Luteitalea sp. TBR-22: one gene and its partner. The protein of the gene in region 2 interacts with the protein of the main gene of each other region in a pairwise test. Links are inferred from orthologs where the notes say so. Each region holds a gene or a part of one and is shown on either strand. Other genes may lie near its edges.

Region 1 (6,790 bases), 3.2 Mb from region 2 along the record:
CGCCGTCATCAAGGTCGGTGCGGCCACCGAGACCGAGATGAAGGAGAAGAAGGCGCGCGTCGAGGACGCGATGCACGCGACCAAGGCGGCTGTCGAGGAGGGCATCGTGCCCGGCGGCGGCGTGGCCCTGATTCGCGCCGGCAAGGCCCTCGAGGGCCTCAAGCTCGACACGCACGACCAGCAGGTCGGCGTCAGCATCATCAAGCGCGCCATCGAGGAGCCGATGCGCTGGATCGCGACCAACGCGGGCCAGGAAGGCACGATCATCGTGCAGCGCGTCAAGGAGAACGACACGGTGGAGTTCGGCTACAACGCCGGCGCCGAGAAGTTCGAGGACCTGATCGCGGCCGGCGTCATCGACCCGGTCAAGGTGGTCCGCACGGCGCTCCAGAACGCCGCCTCGATCGCCGGGCTGCTGCTCACCACCGAAGCGATGGTGTGCGACATCCCCGAGGAGAAGAAGCCCGAGCCGATGCCCCAGGGCGGCGGCGGGATGTACTAAGCGCCGGGCTCCGGGCTCCGGGCGACCGGGCACCGGGTCAGGCAGGTCGGGCCGGGTCTCAGGAACCGGCCCGAACCAGGGCGCCTCTCGAAGGCGCCCAGCTTTTCGTGTGGTGCGAAACGGGCCCGTCGGAGCGATCCGGCGGGCCCTTGTTCGTTCTGCGGCGAGGGTCGACAACTCCCGACTCCCGACTCCCGATTCCCGACTCCCGATTCCCGATTCCCGACTCCCGCCCTAGCGCAGGTTGAAATCCATCTCCACGGTCACCAGCACCGGGACGGCGACGCCCTGGCGGGTGCCGGGGCGGAAGCGCCACAGGCGCATCGCCTTGATGGCTTCCTCGTCGAGACCGAAGGTGCGATCGAGCGAGCGGATGACGCGGATGTCGCCGGCGCGGCCGTCGGGCATCACCACCACCTCGAGCAGCACGCGGCCCTGAATCTTGGCGCGCATCGCCTCGGTGGTGTACTGCGGCTTCACCTGCGAGATGAGCGTCGGCGAGGTGACGCCGGAGCCGGGGCGATACGCGCCGCCTCCAGTGCCCCCGCCGTAGCCGGGACCGAGCCCGCTGCCCTGCCCTGACCCGACGCCCGTGCCGGTCCCCGTCCCGGCACCACCGCCCGTGCCCGATCCCTGGGACGTGCCACCGGGGACCGCCGTGCGGTCGATGACACCGGCGATGGCGTTCTGCCCCGAGGCCAGGCTCTGCACCGGGATGTTCATCTGCGGCACGGGAGGCGGCGGATCGGGGTCCTTCGGCGGGTCGACCTTCGGCGGTTCGATGTTCACCTTCGGGGCCACCGGGACCGACATCTTGTCGCGGCCCGGCAACTCCATCCGCCGCGGCGGTTCGGGGCTCCGGTTGCCACCACCGCCACCGCCGCCACCCGGGCCCGGTTCGGCAAGGAACACGAGCTTGATCTCGCTGTCGTCCGGCTTCTGCTCGACGACGGCCTGGCCGGCCGGCACCGCACGGATGCCGAGGAACAGCAGGAGGGCGAAGCCGACGTGTGCAATGGCCGACGCCACCGCCGCGCCGCTGATCCGCTGCCGTCCCTGACCGAACTCGAGGTCGATCGTCGGATGGCCGCCGGTCGGCAGCATGAGCGACCCGTGATGCTCGTGGTCGGGGGGTGGGACGGCGGACGCGTCAGACATATCCGGGCGATTGCGAGAGAACGCGTTCATTCTGTCAGCACTCTTGCGATGGCCGCAACTCGTGCGCAGGAGTTGCGAGGGTCGTCGCTCCTGTGTCCGCGTCGGCGCACCTCCAGACTTAGACGCTTGAAACTGCGGCTTCGGCCGCCTCAGCGGGCAATGTAGCCCGCCCGGGCGCGGACACGGTGGTCGCGACGACCGACCCGTACCTCGATGGCCCGATACTCGCCGGCCACCTGCGGCCTCGCCGGCTGGTAGCCGAGCAGGTACTGATGGCGCAACTCGGTGGCGATCCGACGCAGCACCGCCGGCAGTTCGCGCGGTCGCGCGACGCGCAGGGCCTGACCGCCCGTCATCGCCGCCACCTGCGCGAACAGGGTCGTCTTCTCGCGCTCGAGCACCACGGGATAGGCCAGCACATCGCTCGCCCTGACGCGCGCCAGGACGTCGTCGGCCGACCGCCGGCTGTGCCGCTCGCGGCCGTCGGACACCAGCACGAGCGCGCGCCGCCCGGGCGCACGCTCGATGGCGTCGAAGGCCGTGACGATGGCGTCGTGCAGCGCCGTGGAGCCCCACGGGTCGAGGGCCTGCAGCGCCGCGTCCACCGCGCGCCGGTCGTCGGTGAGCGGCACGGACACTTCGACCTCCGAGCCGATCGCCACCAGCATGGCCTTGTCCTGCGCACCCAGTTCCAGCAGCATCTCCCGCCCGGCCCGCTGTGCAGCCTCGAGCCGCCCGCCGTCCATGCTCGCGCTGCGATCGATCGCCAGCGCGATCGACACGGGCTGGTCGCCGTCGGCAAACGTCGAGATGGCCTGGGGCACACCGTCCTCGAGGACCGTGAACTCCTCGCGGCGCAGGTCCGTGACGAAACGTCCCTCCTCGTCGGTGACGGTGGCGTAGACCTCCACCAGGTCGGTGCGCGCGGAGAACTGGCGGGCCGAACCTGTCAGAACTGTAACGCTGGCCAGCAGGGAGATCAGCGCGATCGGACGGAATGCGCGTTGGGCGAATGGTAGAATCACGGAGATTCGCTGTTCTTCAAGGAGATCGTCATGATCGCGCTGGGCCTCGGACCTATCGGCATCCCCGAACTGATCATCATCCTCTTCATCATCGTGCTGATCTTCGGGGCCACGCGCCTGCCGGAGATCGGTCGCGGCATCGGCAAGGGCATCCGCAACTTCAAGGAAGCCACCAAGGAAGGCGCGTCGGGCAAGGACGAGTAGCCTAGCCGGCGATCAGCACGCGCGCCTCGCCCGTCCGCCGGGTCACGCGCGTGCGATCGAGCCACTCCAGCAGGGGGATCGCCGTGCGGCGCGTCAGGCCGTAGCGGTCCTTGAACCAGCCCACCTCCACCACTGACGGCGCCGCCCCGGCGTCGCGCAGGGCCCGCAGGTCTGCCACCAGCGCCGCCAGGTGCCTCGACGCGATGTACTGGTCGGCCACCCGTTCCACGTCGCGCGCCTTGACCAGCCGCGCCAGCACCGCCGCCAGCACCTTCCGGTCGAGCCCCTCGGCCGTCTCCAGTTCGGCCAGCGACGCGCCGACGGTGCCCGCGCCGTCGAGGCGAGCGAGCACCCGCACGTCCACCGCCTCGCGCGCCGCGCCACCGCTGGTGCGCCGCACGCGCTCGTCGCCGGTCACCAGGCCCTCGCGCGCCAGCGCGTCGAGCACCAGGTCCACCACCTCTGGCCGGGTCCGCCGTCCGAACGCCTGACGCAGCGCCGCGCGCGGGACACCGCCGGCCATCGGGTCGGCCGCCGCGTCGGCGTCGAGGCGCGCCAGCACGGCATCGCGCACCTCGCGGACCACGCCCGTGGACACCCACCGGTCACCGGCGCGCACCACCCGACCGGCGCCCTCGAGCTCCGACAGCGCCTTCGCGGTCGCCGCAACGGTCGCCGCGCAGCGGGCCGGCAGGTCTGCCGCCACGCATCCCGATGCGCCAGCCTCCGCGACGCGCGCCGCCACCATGGCCGACAGGTCGAGGTCGTCGGTCGCCGGCGAGGTCCCCACCAGCCGAGCACGAAGCGGCGGTGCCGGGTCGACGACCACCGCCCCGGCGATCGTCGAGACGGGCGAATACGAGCGCAGCACGAGCCGGTCGCCTCGCCGCGCCGCGAGCGTCCCCTCCAGCCGGAGCATCGCTGCCGCGGACGCGCCCGGTGCGATGACGCGCCCGGCCTGGCCGTCGGCCGGCGCCGGCAACAGCACGCGCGCCAGCACCGCGGCCGTGCTGAGGTGCACATGGACTCGCGTGCCGTGCCGCAGGGGTGGGACGTCGGGGAGCACCCGCAGGTCGACCGACAGGCGCCGCGTCGGCACGACCACGCCCTCGCCGACGAGCACGTCGCCACGGGAGACCTCGTCGACCGACACGCCGGCCAGGTTGACCGCGACGCGCTGCCCCGCCTCGGCCAGCGGCGCCGCGGCGCCGTGCACCTGCAGTCCGCGTACGCGCAGCGATCGCCCCGACGGCCACGCGCGCAGCGACGCGTCGATCGCCATCGAGCCCGTCCAGAGCGTGCCCGTGACCACCGTGCCGAAGCCCTTCACGCTGAAGACGCGATCCACCGGCAGGCGCGGCGGCACGTCCCGCTCGCGCGTCCTCCGCGAGGCGGCGGCCGCCAGCAGCGCCGTGCGCAACGCGGCGATGCCCTGCCCGGTGCGGGCCGACACGCGGACGATCGGCGCGCGCGACAGCGCCGTGCCCTCGACGAGTTCCCGCACGTCGTCTTCGGCAACCGCCTGCATCGTGTCGTCGGCGACGTCGCACTTGGTCAGCGCGATGACGCCACCGGGCACGTCGAGCAGCCCGCAGATGGCGAGGTGCTCGCGCGTCTGGGGCATCACGGACTCGTCGGCGGCCACCACCAGCAACACGGCGTCGATGCCGCCGATGCCGCCGAGCATCGTCCGCACGAACCGCTCGTGTCCGGGCACGTCGACAAACGACAGCACCACGTCGTCGACCGTAGCGTGGGCGAAGCCGAGCTCGATGCTGATGCCGCGCGCCTTCTCCTCCGGCAGCCGATCCGGGTGCGTGCCCGTGAGCGCCTCGACGAGCGCGCTCTTGCCGTGGTCGATGTGTCCCGCGGTGGCGATCGTGAGGTGCATCACTTGCGGCCGCGGGCGGCCTTCTTGATCGCGCGCTCGCGCTTGCCGGGGCGGCCCTTGGCGACGCGCGCCCCGCTCTTGGGCGTGGCCCGGCTGGTCCGCGCGCCGCGATGGCGCTCGGAGGCGCGCACCCTGTCGAGCACCTCGACGACGCCGAGATCGACCTGGCGACGCTCCTGGTCCACCCGCAGCACCTGCACGCGGACCGGATCGCCGAGCCGGAACACGCGGTGGGTGTGCTCGCCGCGCAGCTGGTGCACGCGCTCGAGGTAGCGATAGTAGTCGTCGGCGAGCGTCGAGATGTGCACCAGGCCCTCGACGTAGTGCTCCACCAGCTGGACGAACATGCCGAACGGGGCGACGCCGGTGATGAACCCGTCGTACTCCTCGCCGACCTTGTCGGCCATGAAGCGCACCTTCTTCCAGGCGACGAGCTCGTTCTCGGCCTCGTCGGCGCGGCGCTCCATCTCCGAGGTGTGCCGGGCCAGCTCGGGCAGTTCCTCGACGCGCTCCTCGTGGAGCTGGTCGGTGAGCTTGCCGTGCCGGTACTCGCGCAGGGTGCGGTGGACGATCAGATCGGGGTACCGCCGGATCGGCGAGGTGAAGTGCGCGTAGGCGTCGGCGGCCAGCCCGAAGTGCCCGAGGCAGGACGTGTCGTAGCGCGCCTTCTGCATCGTGCGCAGCATCAGCGTCGCGATGGGCCGCTCCTCGGGCTTGCCGCGCAGCTGCTCGACCAGCTTCTGGAAGTGCCGTGGCTTGACGTGGTTCATCGGCGCGGCCAGCGAGTAGCCGAGCGTCGAGACGAACTCCTCGAACTGCTCCACCTTGAGCAGGTCGGGTGCCTCGTGGATGCGGTACAGCGTCGGCACGTCGTGGGCCTCGAGGAAGGCAGCCACCGTCTCGTTGGCCACCAGCATGAACTCCTCGATGATCCGGTGGGCGACGTTGCGCTCGGCGACCAGGATGTTCTCGATCTGCCCTTCCTCGTCGAGCACGATCTTGGCCTCGGGCAGGTCGAAGTCGATCGACCCGCGCCGGTAGCGTCGCTGGTTGAGGATCGCGAACAGCTCGCGCATCCGCTCGAAGTGCGGCACCAGCTCGCGGTACTTCTCGCGCTGCTCCTGGTCGCCCTCGAGGACCGCGTGCACCTCGTTGTAGGTCATGCGCGCGCGGCTGACGATCACTCCGTCGTGCAGCGTCGCGTCGACCACCCGCCCGCGCGCGTCGATCTCCATCACCGCCGATTGCACGAGACGGTCGACGTGCGGACGCAGGCTGCAGAGCCCCGTGGCCAGCTCCTCCGGGAACATGTGGACGGCCCGTTCCGGGAAGTACACCGAGGTCGCGCGCTCGGCGGCCTCGCGATCCAGCGCGCTGCCCTCGTGAACGTAGTGCGCGACGTCGGCGATGTGCACCTTGAGCAGGTAGTTGCCGTTCGCCAGCCGCTCCACCGACACCGCGTCGTCGAAGTCGCGGGCCGTCTCGCCGTCGATCGTGACGACGACGTCGCCCCGGAAGTCGGTGCGCCCCTCGATGTCCTTCGGGTCGATCTCGACGCCGAGCCGGCTGGCCTCCGCGATGCTCTCCTCGGAGTGGCGGTCGGGGATGCCGTGCTTGCGGATGATGATCTGCGTGTCGACGCCCGGCGTGTCGAGCGAGCCGATGATCTCGACGACCCGCCCGAGTGCCGGCCGGCCGTGGATCGGCCAGCGCAGGATCTCGACGACCACCATCTGCCCCGGCTGCGCGGCCAGTTCGTCGCCGGCCGGGATCTGCACGTCCATCAGCAGCCGCTTGTCGAAGGGCGTCACGAACAGCAGCCCGTGCTCGTCCTTGTCGAAGCGGCCCACCGTGGTCGACGCGCCGCGCTCGAGGATGCGGACGATGCGGCCCTCGGCACGGCCGTCGCGCCCGTGGTGCTCCACCCGCACCAGGACGCGGTCGCCGTGCATGGCGTCGTGGAGGTTGTGGCCGGCCACGTAGATGTCGCCGGTGACCTCGTCGATCGGC
Region 2 (7,269 bases):
ATCCCGACGAGAGCGAACTGCCGGTCGTGGCCGATCCGTCGGTAGATGTCACCGCCGAGCAGATCGACCGCCCGATCCAGCGCGACAACGAATACGGCACGCCGGAGGAGGACGCGTTCCGCCGCGACTTCACGGTGAACGCGCTGTTCTACGACATCGGGTCGTTCTCGATCATCGACTACACGGGCGGCTTGCAGGATCTCGAGCAACGCCTCATCCGCTGCATCGGCGACCCCGACGTGCGGTTCGTCGAGGACCCGGTGCGCATGCTGCGCGCGCTGGTCCTTGCCGCGCGGCTCGACTTCGCGGTCGACGGCGCGGTGATGGACGCCATCGAGCGCAAGGCGACCCTGATCGCCGAGGCATCGTCGGCGCGCCTGCTCGAGGAGTACTACAAGATCCTGCGCAGCGGCCACGCGCGCGCCTGCTTCGATCACCTCGCCGACAGCGGCCTGCTCGAGCACATGTCGCCGGAGCTGCTCAACGACGATGGCCCGCTGACCGAGGCCTTCGAGGCCGTCGACGCCTATCGCCGGCGCTTCGACGACGCGCCGGACACGCTGACCAACCCGATCCTCGCCGGCACGCTGCTGCTCCCCCTGGGGTTGCTGCGCGACGAGGGCCACCGCTACCGCTACGCCGACGACGACTGGGAGCGCGAGGCGCCCCACATGCTGGGCCGGATGCAGGTGGCCCGCAAGGACATCGAGAAGCTGCGGCACATGATGGCGCTGCAGAAGCGCCTGCTCGACATCGACGCGCCGCAGAAGGCGCAGCGCGCGCTGATGCAGCGCGGCGCCTTCCGCGACGCGCTGACGTGGCTCGACATCCACGGCGAGCGCCCGAAGGTCGTGGAGCACTGGGAGACGCTGCTGCGCGAGGATCCGCCGCCACCGCCAACGGCCGAGGAAGAGGCCGAGCGTCGGCGTCGCCGCAGGCCGCGACGCCGGCGTGGTGGCTTCAATCGGTAAGGTGGCAATTTGAAATTTGAAATTTGAAATTCTCGGCGGGGCGTAGCCGGCGCGCCGACATTTCGAATTTCAAACTTCAAATTGTCAGAAGGCCACCCGCACGCCGCCGCGGATCCGCCGCGGCGGTCCCACCGTGCGCAGCGGCGTGCGGCCCGTGTCGTAGTCGGCGTCGAAGAGGTTCTCGATCGCGACGAACGCCCGGAGCGCCTCGGCGAAGCGGTGCTCGCCCATCAGGTCGGTCACGAAGGAACGGCCCAACTCGAACAGATTCCGGTCATCGTCGTACTGCGTGCCGGTCCAGCGCATCTGCGTGACGATCATCGAGGCGGCCAACGGCTGCCAGCGGACGTCGAACCCGCCCTGCGCGGTCGGCACCTGCGGCACCCGGTTGCCCTCGAGGCCGGGTTCGTCGGACTCGTCGAAACGTGACCGGGTCCACGCCAGCGTGCCGGCCACCGAGAGCGACGGCAGCAGCTGCACGCGTCCCTCGACCTCGAGCCCGCGCGCGCCGATCGTGCCGGCGTTGCGGCGTTCGCGGGTGATGAGCGTCGGCGTCGTGGTCACCGTGACGTTGGTGATCGCATCCTCGAGGCGCGCCGCGAACAGCGTGGCGCGCAGCGACACGCGACGCGGCTCCCAGGCCAGCGAGACGTCGCCGCCGGTGGCACGCTCGCGATCGAGCGCGGGGTTGTTCTGCGTCAGCGTGTTGCCGGCGCGGAACGAGCGCAGGCGCTCGTTGAGCGTCGGCGCGCGGAAGGCCTTGTAGGCGCTGCCGCGCAGCGTGAACGCGCTGCCGAGCGTCCAGGCCACCGAGCCCTTGGGGGAGAACGCGTCGATGTCGCGCTGCCCGCCAGGGGTCGTCTCGACGTCGATGCTGTCGGCGCGCACGCCGCCGACCACCACCACCCGAGACCAGGCCGCCCACGTCGCCTGCGCGAAGCCGCCGAGCATGTCCTGGCGGCCATCGGCGACCGTCGGCGCGCCGACCGGGCGCCTCTCGATCATGTCGCCGTCGACGCGACGGAAATCACCACCGGCCAGCAGCACCACGCGTCCGAGCGCCCGCACGAACTCCGCCGACCCGCCGCCCATCGTCGAGGCGACGCGCTGGCGCGAGCTGAGCGTCTCGGCCGTGCGCGTCGCGTTGACGGCAGAGAACGCCTGATCGTAGCCCTGGCCCAGCGCGAAGGCGCGGAGTCGCAGGTCGCCCCACGGGCCGGCGCCGGCGATGTCGAAGCTGGCCTGGCGCTGGTTGGTGTCGTTGTCCTGCAGCGGCGTGCCGTTGGTGCGGTCCTCGTCGTAGACGTGCCCGCGCAGCGAGGCGCGCCAGAGCCGCGTGATCGCGCCACCGACCGTCGCCGACAGCACCGACGACTCCACGCCGGCCGGTGTGTCGATCGGCCCGCGAATCTCGGGGGCGATCGGAATCGCGCCTTCGGTGGTGTTGAACTCGCCGGCCAGCATGCCGGTCCATGGGCCTCGGCGCGTGCCCGCGAGCGCCGACACGCGGCCGGACTCCTGCGTACCGCCCTCGACGAGCGCGCGCATCACCGGCGATGAGGGTTCCACCGACAGCACCTGGATGACGCCACCGGCGGCGTCGGCGCCGTAGAGGTCGCTCGCGCCACCGCGGACCACCTCGACGCGGTCGATGGCCACCTGCGGGACGCGATCCCAGCTCACCCAGCCGCCGAAGGGATCGTTGAGCGGCACGCCGTCGGCGAGCACCAGCGTGCGGCTGGCGCCGGAGGCCGACAGCCCGCGCAGCGTCACCCCCTGGGTGGTCGGGTTGGCCGTGCGCGACGGCGAGCGGCGGAACAGCGAAAAGCCCGGCGTGAGCCGCAGCACGTCGTCGATGGTCCCGGCGGCCGCCACCTCCAGGTCGCGACGCGACAGCACCGTGGCGTCGGCAGGCAGGTCGGCGCCGCGCACTGCCCGGCGGCCAGCGGTCACGGTGACCTGCTCGGTCCGCGCGGCCGGCTCGAGCGTGACGTCGAAGGCCGCCGAGCCCGGCTGCAGCGCCTCGACGTGCTCGCCGAACCCGGGGGCCGACACGCGCAGCACGAGCGGCAGCGCGAGCTCGGGCACGGGGACGATGGCGACGCCGTCGGCGCCGGTGATGACGGCCTTGCCGCGTCCGCGGTCGTCGGCGTCGACCACCGCACTCGCGCCGGCGATGGGATCGCCGAGCGCGTCCATCACCCGCACGCGCAGATCGGCGGCCGGCGGCTGGGCATCGGCGCGGAGCGCGCAAGCGAGCAGGACGAGGAGCGTGAGGGTGGCGCGGAATCTCTGGGGGAGCACGTGCGTGGCTTTCGGGAGAGAGAGCATCGGGGTAGGGCGCGGTCTCCCCTTCGACTACGCTCAGGGCGAGCGACCGCGCCGTTGGCTGGCTGACGGCGGGGTGGGTCCCCCGCCCTACCTGGGTGCCGTGCGAGACAGGCTATCCGTGAATACGCTCGAACTCGCGCATGAACTGCACGAGCGCCTCGACGCCCGACTCGGGGAACGCGTTGTACATCGAGGCGCGGAGACCGCCGACCGAGCGATGCCCCTTCAGTCCGTCGAGTCCCTCGCGCGTCGCGGCCTGCGCGAAAGCGTCCTCGAGCGACTCGTCCCGCAACCGGAAGGTGATGTTCATCAACGACCGCGAGTCGGCATCGGCGTGACCGCGGTAGAAGCCGGTGCGGTCGATCTCGGCGTACACCGCGGCCGCCTTGCGCGCGTTGCGCGCGCCCAGCGCCTCGAGGCCGCCCTCGGCACGCATCCACCTGGCCACCAGGCCGAGGATGTAGATGCCGAACGTGTTCGGCGTGTTGTACCTGGACCCGTGCTCCGCGTGCACCGCGTAGTTCAGCATCGTCGGCAGCGACGAGGAGGAACGCGCGAGGAGGTCCTTCCTGATGACGACCAGCGTGACGCCGGAGGGGCCGAGATTCTTCTGCGCCCCCGCGTAGACGACGCCGTAGCGGGCGACGTCGATCGGGCGGCTGAAGATGTCCGACGACGCGTCCACGACGAGCGGCACGTCGCCGACGTCGGGCATCGCCGGCCACTGGCTGCCGTAGATCGTGTTGTTCGTGGTGAGGTGCACGAAGGCCGCCGACGGGTCCAGGTCGAGCTCGTCCTGGCGCGGCACGCGCCGGAAGCCGCCGGCCTCGGTGGAGGCGGCCACACGCACCGCACCGAGCTTGCGGGCCTCGGCGATCGCTTTCTGCCCCCACACCCCCGTGATCACGTAGTCGGCGCTCCCGCCCGGGGGCAGCAGGTTCATCGGCAGCATCGAGAACTGCAGGCTCGCGCCGCCCTGCAGGAACAGCACGGCGTGCGAGTCGGGGATGGCTGCCACCTCGCGCAACGTGGATTCGGCCTCCTCGAGAATCCGGTCGAAGGGCCTCGACCGGTGACTCATCTCCATCACCGACATGCCGGCGCCCGGGAACTCGAACAGGTCGCGCTGCGCCTCGAGGAGCACCGGCTCGGGGAGCACGGCGGGCCCGGAGGAGAAGTTGAATACGCGATGCGTGGCGGTGAGGGTCATGGCAGGGGCCATTGGAAATCTCAGAATTTCAGGATTTCAGAACTTCATTCAGGACTTCAAGTAGCACCGGAGCTGGTCGACGGTTGGCAGTGCCGATGAAATTCTGAAATTCCTGTACTTCTGCAATTGCTAGATCTCGTGGCTCAGCAGCCCGTCGCGGAGCTTCGGCTCGAACCACGTCGACTTGGGCGGCATGATGGCGCCCGCGTCGGCGATGGCCATCAGTTCGTCGAGCGTCACCGGGTACATCGAGAAGGCGATCGCCGCCTTCCTGGCGTTCACGAGCTTCTCGAGTTCACCCGTCCCACGGATGCCGCCGACGAAATCGATGCGCGTGTCGGTGCGCGGATCGGCGATGCCGAGGATGGGCGCGAGGAGGCGGTCCTGCAGGCGCGACACGTCGAGCGTCCGGATCGGATCGGCAGGGTCGGTGGACTGGTCGCCGAGCGTGAGCGTGTACCACTTGCCACGGACGAACACGCCGCACTCGCCCTTGCGGGACGGCGACGGCGTACCTGCCGACATCGGGAACTGCTGCGACAGCACCGTCAGCAACGCCTCCACCGTGTGGCCGTTGAGATCCTTCACCACGCGGTGGTACGGCAGGATGCGCATCTGGCTGTCGGGGAACGCCACCGCGAGGAAGAAGCTGCCCTCCTCGTCCGGCTCGGCGCCGAGCGCCTCCTGCGCGCGTGCGGCGCTGGCAGCCCGGTGGTGCCCGTCGGCGATGTACAGGCGCGGCACATCGGCGAACGCCGCCACGAGCGCCTGCGCCTGCTCCGGCGTGGCCGCCCATACCGTGTGCGCGATGCCGTCGTCTGCCGTGAAGTCGTAGAGCGGCGTGCCGGCGGTCACGGCGGCGATGGCAGCCGTCGAGGCATCCGTGCCGCGATAGGTGAGCAGCACCGGGCCGGTCTGCGCACGCAACTCCGTGATGTGCCGGGTGCGGTCGTCTTCCTTGTCCTTGCGGGTCCGCTCGTGCTTCAGGATGACGTCGCGGCGGTACTCGTCCACCGAGAAGGCGCCGGCCAGGCCGGTCTGCTCGTGGTCGCCCATGCGCAGGCGGTAGACGTACAGGGTCGGCCTGGCGTCCTGGACCAGGGCACTGGAGCGAAACGCCTCGAACGTCTCCCAGGCGCGGGTGTACACCTCATCGGCGTAGGGAGAGACGGTCGACGGCAGGTCGATTTCGGCCCGGGAGACGTGCAGGAAGCTGTTCGGCTTTCCGGCCGCGAGGGCGCGCGCCTCCTCGGTGCTGACGACGTCGTAGGGGACGGCTGCGATCTCGGCGGCGAGGTCAGGGCGGGGGCGGAGGGCGCGGAACGGTCGAACGAGGGCCACCCGACGATTCTATCGGTCGCCATTTGAAATTGGAGAATCTGAAATTCTGGCGCGCCGGCTCCGCCTTGGCGCGGGCGAGGGCCAGGGCCCGAGCCTCTGGCATTTCCAATTTCAAATGTCGAATTGCGCGCTGGATCACAGTTGTGGGGGGTGGAAACGATACACAATCGGCAACCGAACAAAATTTCGTAGCGGGGTTGTTCAAAAGTTTGTATCCTGACGGCCCGGAATGACGACCCGCTCCTTCTCCTTCGCCTTGACGGTCGCCGTGCTCACGGCCGGCTGTTCGCAGCAACCGGCGCCCCAGGCGTCGGCCACGGCGCTGGCGGCGGTGCAGGTGCATGAGCAGGCCACCCGGCTGATCGAGGCCCGCGTGCCCCGGAACGCCACGCTGGCCAGCCTGCTGCGCGCCCACCAGGTCAGCGACGACATCGTCAACCACTTCGTCGAGACCGCGAAGAAGCGGTTCGACCTCCGCCGTCTCCGCGCCGACCGGCCGTATCGCCTGCAGGTCGGGCTCGACGGCGCGATTCGCGAGTTCACCTACCAGATCGACGCCGACAAGTTCCTGAAGGTGGTCGGCGGCGACGAGAAGGCCGCGCCCGACGCCCTGCCCGAGTACGACGTGCAGGTGGTGCCCTACGAGAAGCACAAGGCACTGATGTCGATTCGTGGCGAGATCTCGAGGGAGACCCCGTCGCTCATCGGGGCGGTGAACGCCGCCGGCGAGAGCATCGGCCTGGCGCTCGAGTTCGCCAAGATCTTCGAGGGCGAGGTCGACTTCGGCAACGAACTGCAGCCGGGCGACTCGTTCGAGATCCTGTTCGAGAAGGTCGTCCGCGAGGGCGAGTTCGGCGGCTACGGCGACATCCTCGCCGCCCGGTTCACGACCGGCGGCCGCAGCTTCGAGGCCTTCCGGTACGAGATCCCCGGCCAGAAGGCCGACTACTACGACCGCGACGGCCGGTCGATGCGCCGCTTCTTCCTCAAGACGCCGCTGAAGTTCGAGCCGCGCGTGACGTCGGGCTTCTCGTTCCGTCGCGTGCACCCGGTCCTCAAGACCGCCCGGGCCCACCGCGGCGTGGATTACGGCGCCCCGAGCGGCGCCCCGGTGCTCTCGGTGGCCAGCGGCACGGTCGTCCGGGCCGGCTGGACGGGCGGCGGTGGCAACTCGGTCTACATCAAGCACGACAACGGCTACGAGACGCGCTACCTGCACTTCTCGCGCATCGCGCCGGGCCTGCGGGCCGGCATGCGGGTGTCGCAGGGCGAGCTCATCGGCTACGTCGGATCGACGGGCCTGTCGACCGGTCCGCACCTCCACTACGAGCTCCTCAAGGGCGGCGTGCACGTCAACCCGCTCGACGAGCATCGCAAGCTGCCCCCGGGACAGCCGATCCCGGCCGGCGCCCTTGC

What was found. Proteins that work in one complex are often made in the same cells at the same time.
Region 1: the proteins of serC (region 2) and selB interact in binary tests that used the Escherichia coli proteins (3 or more experiments, as listed by UniProt). The link is inferred for Luteitalea sp. TBR-22 from one-to-one orthologs.

What each region holds. Positions count from the first base shown.
Region 1 is NZ_AP024452.1:3,733,828-3,740,617, forward strand. Bases 2,336-5,335 are described here. They hold selB (selenocysteine-specific translation elongation factor), read right to left. Parts: upstream 4,781-5,335; coding sequence 2,891-4,780; downstream 2,336-2,890. Other genes in these bases: TBR22_RS15615 (VWA domain-containing protein), read right to left, coding at 2,336-2,685; tatA (twin-arginine translocase TatA/TatE family subunit), read left to right, coding at 2,716-2,889; rnr (ribonuclease R), read right to left, coding at 4,780-5,335. Outside these bases: groL (chaperonin GroEL), read left to right, coding at 1-502; TBR22_RS15610 (energy transducer TonB), read right to left, coding at 737-1,660; more of TBR22_RS15615, read right to left, coding at 1,810-2,335; more of rnr, read right to left, coding at 5,336-6,790. UniProt on the Escherichia coli protein: Translation factor necessary for the incorporation of selenocysteine into proteins. It probably replaces EF-Tu for the insertion of selenocysteine directed by the UGA codon. SelB binds GTP and GDP.
Region 2 is NZ_AP024452.1:548,799-556,067, reverse strand. What follows is about bases 2,464-5,368. They hold serC (3-phosphoserine/phosphohydroxythreonine transaminase), read right to left. Parts: upstream 4,513-5,368; coding sequence 3,415-4,512; downstream 2,464-3,414. Other genes in these bases: TBR22_RS02300 (DUF1015 domain-containing protein), read right to left, coding at 4,642-5,368; TBR22_RS02310 (TonB-dependent receptor), read right to left, coding at 2,464-3,275. In the rest of the region: polynucleotide adenylyltransferase PcnB, read left to right, coding at 1-971; more of TBR22_RS02310, read right to left, coding at 1,056-2,463; more of TBR22_RS02300, read right to left, coding at 5,369-5,853; TBR22_RS02295 (M23 family metallopeptidase), read left to right, coding at 6,083-7,269. UniProt on the Escherichia coli protein: Catalyzes the reversible conversion of 3-phosphohydroxypyruvate to phosphoserine and of 3-hydroxy-2-oxo-4-phosphonooxybutanoate to phosphohydroxythreonine. Is involved in both pyridoxine and serine biosynthesis.